Regions from separate parts of the Streptomyces lothianensis genome, predicted to be linked through region 1. Evidence: riboswitches for the same ligand, from Rfam matches in the RefSeq annotation. Region 1 holds a riboswitch; each other region holds the start of a gene.
What was found. A riboswitch is a leader RNA that binds a small molecule or an ion and turns the genes downstream of it on or off. The one in region 1 is predicted to bind cobalamin.
Positions count from the first base shown of each region.

Region 2: it holds a riboswitch for cobalamin, as region 1 does, so the genes downstream of both, ACLF6P_RS28185 (cobalamin biosynthesis protein) here and metE (5-methyltetrahydropteroyltriglutamate--homocysteine S-methyltransferase) in region 1, are expected to answer to the same signal.
Region 3: it holds a riboswitch for cobalamin, as region 1 does, so the genes downstream of both, ACLF6P_RS20270 (CbtB domain-containing protein) here and metE (5-methyltetrahydropteroyltriglutamate--homocysteine S-methyltransferase) in region 1, are expected to answer to the same signal.

Region 1 is NZ_JBLMKT010000028.1:18,259-21,441, forward strand. Features, by position in the region: gene ACLF6P_RS08150 (TIGR03943 family putative permease subunit) at 1-410, shown strand, start outside; partial or broken gene ACLF6P_RS08155 (3-hydroxyacyl-CoA dehydrogenase NAD-binding domain-containing protein) at 476-886, shown strand; cobalamin riboswitch at 1,094-1,315, shown strand; gene metE (5-methyltetrahydropteroyltriglutamate--homocysteine S-methyltransferase) at 1,481-3,183, shown strand, end outside.
Region 2 is NZ_JBLMKT010000078.1:64,702-67,884, reverse strand. Features, by position in the region: gene ACLF6P_RS28190 (cobyric acid synthase) at 1-735, opposite strand, end outside; gene ACLF6P_RS28185 (cobalamin biosynthesis protein) at 732-1,754, opposite strand; cobalamin riboswitch at 1,891-2,031, opposite strand; gene ACLF6P_RS28180 (hypothetical protein) at 2,193-2,414, opposite strand; gene ACLF6P_RS28175 (inorganic phosphate transporter) at 2,448-3,183, opposite strand, start outside.
Region 3 is NZ_JBLMKT010000058.1:5,050-8,232, reverse strand. Features, by position in the region: gene ACLF6P_RS20280 (class F sortase) at 1-621, shown strand, start outside; gene ACLF6P_RS20275 (CbtA family protein) at 765-1,553, opposite strand; gene ACLF6P_RS20270 (CbtB domain-containing protein) at 1,571-1,789, opposite strand; cobalamin riboswitch at 1,824-1,977, opposite strand; gene ACLF6P_RS20265 (glycoside hydrolase family 6 protein) at 2,502-3,183, shown strand, end outside.

The DNA of each region.
Region 1 (3,183 bases):
CTGCGCGCGAAGAGGCCGGGCGTGCCGAGGAGTTCGTCGGCACGTTCCCCGCACTGCCCGCCGGTGACCCGGTGGAGCTGAGCCTGGCCGAGTTCGGATCGAGGGCCGTGTACGACAGCGACTACTCGCTACGGGACCGCACGGTGCGGCTCACCGGCTTCGTCACCCGCGACGACGACGGCACCTGGTACGTGACCCGGCTGCGGGTGGCGTGCTGCGCGGCCGACGCGACGGCGGTCAAAGCAGAAGTCCGCGGCGTACGGGCACCGGAGGCCGACACCTGGGTGACGGTGACCGGCACCTGGCACCCCAGCGGCCGGCTCGGCTCGGCGGCCGCCTGGCCCCCGGTGCTGGACGCCACGGACGCCCGGCAGATCGCCGAGCCGACGGACCCCTACGAGGAGCGTTGAGACGCGTCGAGGGCCCACCGCCCGGGTGGACCGTCCGGCTCCACCCGAGGACCGCTTCGGAGGACATCCGGCGCTTGGGGGTCGTCGGCGGCGGACAGATGGGGGCCGGCATCGCCGAGGTCTGTGCCCGGGCCGGACTCGGCACGATCGTCTGCGAGGCCACCCGTCCGGCGGCCGAGGCGGCCCACGAGCGGATCGCCGTCTCTCTGGAGCGGGCCGTCCAGCGCGGCAGGCTCGACCGGATCTCCGCCCGAACCGCCCTCGAACAGGTCACGGTCACGGCGTAACTCGCCGATCTCGCCGACCGGCAGCTCGTCGTGGAGGCCGTCACCGAGAACGCCGAGGCCAAGGCCGAGGTGTTCGCGGCCCTCGACAAGATCGTCACCGATCCGGAGGCGGTCCTCGCCACCAACACCTCCTCCCTCCCCGTCATGCGCCTGGGCATGACGACCGGGCGGGCGGACCCCCTGGGCGGCAACGTGGCGCGCCGGGTGAGGGTCCGGCGCGCCACGCGAGAAGGCGGGGGGCGACATGGCGCCTCCCGCCCCTTCGACTTGCCCTCGCCCGTCACTCGTCACTCGTCACCCGTCACTCGTCACTCGTCACTCGTCACTCGTCACCAAGGTGTCTCACCTCACGATCCGGATCATGGACAACGGCCGCCATGCCTTGGACGCCCCCGTAAGGTGGCCGGTGCAGCTGGTTCGCCCCGTCCGCCAGGCGGGATGCGTCGTAAGAGGGAACCCGGTGGGAATCCGGGACTGCCCCGCAGCGGTGAGCGGGAACGACCGCCGTCATACGCACTGGGTCCGGCACACAGGACCCGGGAAGCGACGGCCAGTAGGAGTCTCGTACGACGAGACGCGCCCGCGAGTCCGAAGACCTGCCCGTTGCCCGCACGCGGACGATTCCGCGCGCGGACATCCCGGTGACCTCGAGGGCGGGTCGGCGAACACAACCAGGCGGACGCCTGCGCCTTTCCGCGCGCTCGCACCCTCCGGTCCTTCGCCCCTTCGCGCTCTCGTCCGGTCCCCGGGATCTCAGGGATTCATCTCGCGAAGGAGGTCTCCATGACCACGAAGTCCGCAGCCGCGGCAGCACGGGCCACCGTGTACGGCTACCCCCGCCAGGGACAGAACCGGGAACTGAAGAAGGCGATCGAGGGCTACTGGAAGGGCCGCGTCACCGCCGACGCCCTCCACTCCACCGCCGCCGAACTGCGCCGCACCCACTGGCAGTACCTCTCCGACACGGGCCTCCACGAGGTGCCGACCGGCGACTTCTCGTACTACGACCACGTCCTCGACACCACCGTCATGGTGGGAGCCGTCCCGGAGCGCCACCGCGCCGCCGTCGAGGCGGACGCCCTCGACGGCTACTTCGCCATGGCGCGCGGCACCCAGGATGTGGCACCGCTGGAGATGACCAAGTGGTTCGACACCAACTACCACTACCTGGTGCCCGAACTCGGCCCCGACACCGTCTTCGCGGCTGACGCGCGCAAGCAGGTCGCGGAACTCAAGGAAGCCCTCACGCTCGGGCTCACCGCCCGGCCCGTGCTCGTCGGCCCCGTCACCTACCTCCTGCTCGCCAAGCCCGCCCCGGGCGTGGCCGCGGACTTCGACACGCTCACCCTGCTGGACCGGCTGATGCCGGTGTACGCGGAGGTGCTGGCCGACCTCCGGGCCGCCGGCGCGGAGTGGGTCCAGCTCGACGAGCCGGCGCTCGTCCAGGACCGTACTCCCGCCGAGCTGAACGCGGCCACGCGCGCCTACCGCGACCTCGGCGGTCTCGCCGACCGGCCGAAGCTCCTCGTCGCCTCCTACTTCGACCGTCTCGGCGAGGCGCTTCCTGTCCTCGCCAAGGCCCCGGTCGAAGGGCTCGCGCTCGACTTCACCGGCCCCGCCGCCGCCCATCTGGAGGCGCTGGCAGCCGTCGGCGGCCTGCCGGGCAAGCGGCTCGTCGCCGGCGTGGTCGACGGACGCAACATCTGGGTCAACGACCTGGAGAAGTCCCTGTCCACACTCGGCACCCTGCTCGGCCTCGCCGACCGCGTCGACGTCTCCGCCTCCTGCTCCCTGCTCCATGTGCCGCTCGACGCGGCGGCCGAGAAGGACGTAGACCCGCAGATCCTGCGCTGGCTCGCCTTCGCCGGGCAGAAGACGGCGGAGATCGTCACCCTGGCCAAGGGATTGTCGAAGGGCACCGACACGATCGCGGGCGAACTCGCCGCCAACCGAGCCGCCCTCGCCTCCCGGGCCAGTTCCCCCATCACCCGCGACCCTGTCGTCCGCTCCCGCACGGCCGCCGTCACCCGTGCCGACGCCCTGCGCTCCCAGCCCTACCCGGAGCGGGCCGCCGCCCAGCGCGCCCACCTCGGGCTGCCGCTCCTGCCGACCACGTCCATCGGCTCCTTCCCGCAGACCGCCGAACTGCGCGCCGCCCGCGCCGACCTGCGGGCCGGCCGGATCGACGCCGACGGCTACGAAGACCGGATCAGGGCGGAGATCCAGGAGGTGATCGCCTTCCAGGAGAAGACCGGGCTCGACGTCCTTGTGCACGGAGAGCCCGAACGCAACGACATGGTCCAGTACTTCGCCGAACAGCTGACCGGTTATCTGGCCACCCGGCACGGCTGGGTCCAGTCGTACGGCACCCGCTACGTACGCCCGCCGATCCTCGCCGGCGACATCTCCCGGCCGGAGCCGATGACCGTGCGCTGGACGTCGTACGCCCAGTCCCTCACCCCCAAGCCGGTCAAGGGCATGCTCAC
Region 2 (3,183 bases), on a different contig from region 1:
ACCGCGCAGCGAGACCCGCAGACCGTCCTCCTCGTCGATGCCGAGCCCGTGCGCGAACGGCAGGACGCCGTAAGTCGCCCGCCCGGTGAGAGCCTTGAGCATGTCGAGCCCCGGCTGAAGGAGCGAGACATCCCCGCGGAACTTGTTCACCAGATACCCGGCGACCAGCTCCTGGTCCTCCTTGGCGAGCAGCGCCGTCGTACCGAAGAAGGAGGCGAAGACACCGCCGCGGTCGATGTCGCCGACCACCACCACGGGAAAGCGCGCGGCCCGCGCGATCCCCATGTTGACGATGTCCGTGCGCCGCAGGTTGATCTCCGCCGGGCTGCCCGCGCCTTCGCAGATCACCGCGTCGTACGAACTCCGCAGCTGCTCGAGGCAGTCCGTGACGGTCCCGAGCAGAGCCTCCTGCCGCCCCCCGTGGTAGCCGCGCGCGCTCATCTCGCCCACCGGCCTGCCCATCAGGACCACCTGGCTGGAGCGGTCGCTGCCGGGCTTGAGGAGCACCGGGTTCATCAGCGCGGTCGGCTCCACGCGCGCGGCCTGTGCCTGCATTGCCTGCGCCCGGCCGATCTCCGCGCCTTCGCGCGTCACAAAGGAGTTGAGGGACATGTTCTGCGCCTTGAACGGCGCGACCGACACCCCCTGCCGCACCAGCCAGCGGCAGATCCCCGCGGTGACCACGCTCTTGCCGGCATCCGACGTGGTCCCCGCGACCAGCAACCCACCGCTCATGACCGTCCTCTTCTTCCTGTACGCAGGTGTCGCACCGGACGCAGGTGCCGCGCCGTACGCGCGAGCACCCGGCCCCTGACACGGCCCGCCGTCACACTGCCCACCGCACACACGGCGAACGCCAGCCAGTCGACCCGGCGTGCCAGCCGCACGGCCCGTTCGACATCCGCCACCTGGACGGCGCGCCCGGCGTCGTTCAGCACCGGACGGTGCTCCACTCGACCCCCGTACGAGAGAACACCCCCCAGTCGTACGCCGAGCGCGCCCGCGAAAGAGGCCTCCACCGGGCCTGCGTTGGGGCTCGGATGTGCCCCCGCGTCCTGCCGCCAGGCCCGCAGCGCACCGCGTGGATCGCCGCCCGCGAGCACGGCGAGTACGGCGGTGAGCCGGGCGCCGGGCCAGCCCGCCACGTCGTCCAGGCGCGCGGAGGCCCAGCCGTAGTTGCGGTAGCGGGGCGATCTGTGGCCGACCATCGCGTCGAGCGTGTTCACGGCACGGAAGCCGAGCAGCCCCGGCACCCCGGCCACCGCTCCCCACACCAGCGCACCCACCACGGCATCGGAGGTGTTCTCGGCGACGGACTCGACGACGGCGCGTGCGATCGCCGCCTCGTCGAGCGCCTGCGGGTCACGGCCGCACAGATGTGGCAGCCGCTCCCTGGCGGCCGCCACATCACCGGCGTCCAGCGCGGCGGCCACGGCCCGCGCTTCACGTTCCAGTGAAGTGCCGCCCACGACCGCCCAGGTGGCGGTGGCGGTCAGCGCGACGGAAGCCGCGGGGGCGGTGGGGGAGCGGCGTGCGGCGGCGGAGGCGAGCACGCCGAGGGCGGCCGCACCACCGGCGCAGACGGCGGTGTGCAGGACACCCGCGGCCTTGTGGTCACGCCACAGGACACGCTCGACGGAGCTCGCGGCGCGCCCGAACGCGGCGACCGGATGCCCACGGCGCGGATCGCCGAGGAGCAGATCGCCGAGCAGGCCGGCCACGGCGCCGTACGCGAATGTGCGATCGGCACCCACGGATCAGGCCGCCGTCACGCCTCGAAGAATCCTCGGGCGGGAAGCGTTCGGTGTGCTTCCCGCGGCAGTCGGTCGAAGCGGCGGAACAGAGCAGCCGGGCATCGCGTCATGTCCTCACTCAGGGTGTCCGCGCCCTGGTTCGAAGGAAACGGCGGCGAGAGTTCCTGGCTCCCGGGAACGACTCCCCGGTCACAGTGGCGGGACCGCGCCGGATTCACACCGGCTTCCTCTGCTGCTGCCGTAATGGCTCCGGCAGTCCACCACGCACCGAGAACACCCGTCAACTCGGCGTTGACCTGCGGCTAAGGAGTGTGCGCAGACACACACCGGCGCACACGCGAGCGCCCCCTGACCGGCCCGGAACGGGCGGGACAAGGGGCGCGACGGTGCGGCCTCGGGCGGCGCGGTGAGCTGCCGCGGGCGAGACCCGGTACCGCCTCAGGCGACGATCAGGAAGATTCCGTACGAGATTGCCGCGACGCACAGTGCGAAGCAGGCGTATGCGCCCGCGCGGGCCAGGGCTGCCGAGCCGCCCTGTGCGGAGGCCGCCTCCTGCTTGGAGAGGCCGAGGATGCCCAGGGTGAACAGGCCCACGAGCGCCACCGTGGCCACGAGGCTGACGCCGAAGACGGAGCCCAGAGCTGCCCAGTCGATGTTCATGCTGCTGATTCCTTAACTGTCGGGCGAGCCGGTTCAGACGCTCGCGCCGGCCGGCTGCGAGGATTCGGCAGCGGGCTTCGGGGCCGGGACGGCCGCCTGGGATGCGGGCACATCGTCGTCGGCGGGGGAGCCGACGGAGGTGTCGGTCGTGGGGGAGCCGGAGGCGACGGTGCTGCCGGCCCCGGCGGCCATGGAGTTCTCGGCGGCGGCCTCCGCGGCCTCCGCGGCGACGGTCGGCGGCGGGGTCACCGCGGCGATCGCGGTGGTCACGACGCCCGACTCGGTGGTGGCGGGCTCGGTGGCCTCGTCCACGTCGTTGACGTTGGTGTGGTCGACCACCTGGCGGCGCGAGAGCAGCCAGATGGCGAGGCAGGAGGCCACGAGGAAGCTCGCGACGACCGCGACACCCCAGTCGCCCTGGCGGGCCACGAACTCGGCGCCCGCGGCGACCAGACCGGCGGCCGGCAGGGTCAGGCCCCAGGCGACGAACATCCGGGTCGCGGTGGACCAGCGCACGACGCCGCCCTTGCGGCCGAGACCCGCGCCCATCACGGCACCCGAGCAGACGTGCGTGGTGGAGAGCGAGAAGCCCAGGTTGGAGGAGGCGAGGATGACCGTGGCGGCCGAGGTCTGGGCGCTGAAGCCCTGCTGCGGCTGCAGGTCGGTGAGGCCCTTGCCCATGGTGCGGATGATGCGCCAGCCGCCCAGGTAGGTGCCGAGCGCGATCGCCAGGCCGGCGGAGACGATCACCCAGACCGGCGGGTTGGAG
Region 3 (3,183 bases), on a different contig from region 1:
TTCACCGGGATCGCCTGGGCCGTGCTGCTCGTGGGGCTGTGGCTGTGGGGCCGCGAACTCACCGACGTCGCCGACGGCCCGCCCGGGGGACGGGATTCCGCGGGCCGCCCGCTCGCGGGCGTCCGGCTGCCGCCCGCGATCAAGCCGCTGGACGCCGCCGCGCGTCCCCAGCGGGTGGACATCCCCGCCATAGGGGTGCAGGCCCCGGTGATCCGGCGCGGGCTCGACGGTGAGGGCGCGATCGCACCGCCGCCGTACGAGCAGGCCGGTGTCGTCGGCTGGTACGGGGACGGGGTGCAGCCCGGCGCGAAGGGCACGGCGTTGTTTGTCGGGCATGTCGACACCGCGAGCCGGCCCGCCGTCTTCTACAACCTCAGCACGCTCGCGCCGGGCGAGAAGATCACGGTGGCGCGCTCGGACGGCATGCTCGCCGAGTTCACGGTCGAGGAGGTCGCCGTGTACGACCGCTCCGGCTTCGACGCGGACAAGGCGTACGGGGCACGGGACGACGAGCGCGCGGAGCTGCGGCTCATCACCTGCGGCGGGACGTTCGACCGCAGGGACAAGACGTACTCGGCGAACGTGGTCGTCTCGGCCTTTCTGACCGGCAAGGGTCCCTGAGGGCGGCCCCGGTTCCGCCCGACGACGCGTGGAAACCGGCACGCGAAAGGGGCCCTGTCCGCGAGGAACAGGGCCCCTTCCACACGTACCGACGTACCGACGTACCGGCGTACCGGGCGTACGGACATGCGGCTGTACGGCGATCAGCTCGCCGCGACCGCTCCCGAAGGCGCCGTTGCGGGGGCGTGGCGGCCGAGCGCACGCAGGCCGAGTGCGCCGAAGACCACCCCGAAGACCGCCCAGAGCAGGGCGTGCGAGGCGAGCGAGAGGACCCGGAAGTCCCACAGGAGTGTGGCCGACACCGGGACCTCGTCCGGATTGCCGGGCAGCGCGAACAGGACCGCGAGGATCGCGATCGCCGTGCCCGCCGCCGCGACCTGCCGTACCGGCAGACTGCGGTGCGCCAGGCGTACGTACACCTGCCAGACGAGCAGCATGCCGAGCACACCGATGGTGACGGCGGCCAGCCACAGGCCCTGGCGGTCGGTGACCGTGCCCGAGTCGCCGACGCCGGGCGGGTTGGCCGGGTAGCGCAGTGCCGGGAGCAGCGAGACCGCGAGGAAGGCGCCGCCCGCGAGCAGCAGGGCGCGCGGCCAGGGTGCGGCGTCCGGGCTGCGGCGGTGGATGAGGGCGTAGGCGATGGCACAGAGGACGCCGAGCGCCAGGCCGAGGACCAGCGAGGTGACCACGAGGCCGAAGTGCTGGGTGCCGCGGGTGAACAGTTCCTCGTGGTGCTGCACGGCGGCGGCGCCCGCCTCGGCGTGACTGTGGGCCCCCGCCTCGGCGTGCTCGTCGGTGCGGGCTTCCTCAAGCCGTATCGCGCGGTCCATCAGGGGCTCGGCGAGCAGCAGGGAGAAGAGGCCGGCGGCAAGACCGGCTGCTCCTCCTGCCGTCAGACCGCGTCCGAGCAGGGGGAGTACAGGAGTCGACATGGTGGTGCGCGCCCCGATCAGTGGCAGGGGGCGCCGAAGAGGTGCCGTCCGTCGTGGGCGAACTCGTGCAGGTAGTCGCCGGTGGCGGCGATCAGCGTGCCGTTGTCGAAGAACACCGCGTACAGGGCGATGATCGCCACGATCGCGGCGGCGGAGGCGATCATCCAGTCACGGGTGCTGGTGGTCGCGTCCTGGGCGGTTGTCGTGCTCGGGTGCTGTGCCGAGTGCAGGGACATCCGGGTGGGTCTCCTTCCGGGGTTTCCACGCCCCTTGGCAGGAGGACGACGGGTCAGTTCCTGACTCCCGCGTACAGGTGCTCGGCGCTGAGCTCGTACGTGGTCACAGTGGCGGGACCGTCCCGGGTTCGCACCGGGTTCCTGGCAACCGTCGCCTCGATGTATGGACTTGTCGTCCGGAGAGTCCCAACTCGGGGGCGGTGCTGTCAACAGTGCCTCTGCACTCACCCTTGCCGGTGGCGTCCGACCCGGCCCCCGTGGCACCCAGCTCCCGTGGCACCCGGCCCCCGTACCACCCAGCTCCCGTGGCACCCAGCTCCCGTGGCACCCGGCCCTCGTGGACCTGCCCCTGTGGACCTGCCCCTGTGGACCTGCCCCTGTGGCACCTGGCCCGGCCGGTGGCCCGCTCCCCCCGGAGCCTCCGGCCGGGCCGGTCCTCGACCGTGCGCGCTCGGGCTGCGGGAGAAACCCGGCGCCGGCACGGGAGGTCGACAGGGCCTGTCCGGGGACGGGTCCTGGGCCAGTCGGTGCGGGGCTGGGGCCGGTGTCACTCACTGTAGAGCGGATGGCCCACCTCGCCCAGAGTCGGTTTGTGGCCAGACTGACCGGAATGCAGGGCACCCGGTCCGGTGAGCGGGCTCCGGGCGCCTTCGTCGGCTTCTCGCACCTGTGTCAGGATTGCGTTTCCGACCGTGCACCCAAGGGGGAGTGGATGTACAGCAGTTCCGCGGCCGTCCGGGGGGCGGTGAAGACGGGTGCGGCACTCGTGGGGGCGATGCTGCTCCTGACCGGCTGCTCGGACAGCGAGGAACCCGGCAGGCCCGAGGCCGGCGCCACCCAGCAGCCCAAGGCCAAGGACCCGTACTGGGTCAACCCCGGCTCCAACGCGGCCGAGCAGCTCCGTACGTACGAGAGCGACGGCAAGGACGCGGACGCCGCACTGATAAAGAAGATCGCCGAGCAGCCGACCGGCGAGTGGATCGTCCCGGAGCAGGCCGAGGAGCAGGCACGCGACTTCACCGAGGCCGCCGAGGCCGCGGACCGCGAGGCGGTCCTGGTGCTCTACAACATCCCGCACCGCGACTGCGGCCAGTTCTCCAAGGGCGGCGCGTCCGACGGCGATGCCTACCGCGCCTTCATCGACGAGGTCGCCGAAGGCATCGGGGACCGCCAGGCCACGGTCATCCTGGAGCCGGACGCCGTGCTCCACCTGGTGGACGGCTGCACCCCGCAGGAGTTCCACGAGGAGCGCTACGCCCTGCTCAGCGGCGCCATCGACACGCTGCACACGCTGAAGAACACCAAGGTCTACCTCGACGGCGGCAACCCGGGCGCGGGCAGCCCGGACTCCTTCTGGGACCCGCTGAAGCGGGCCGGCATCGACAAGGCCGACG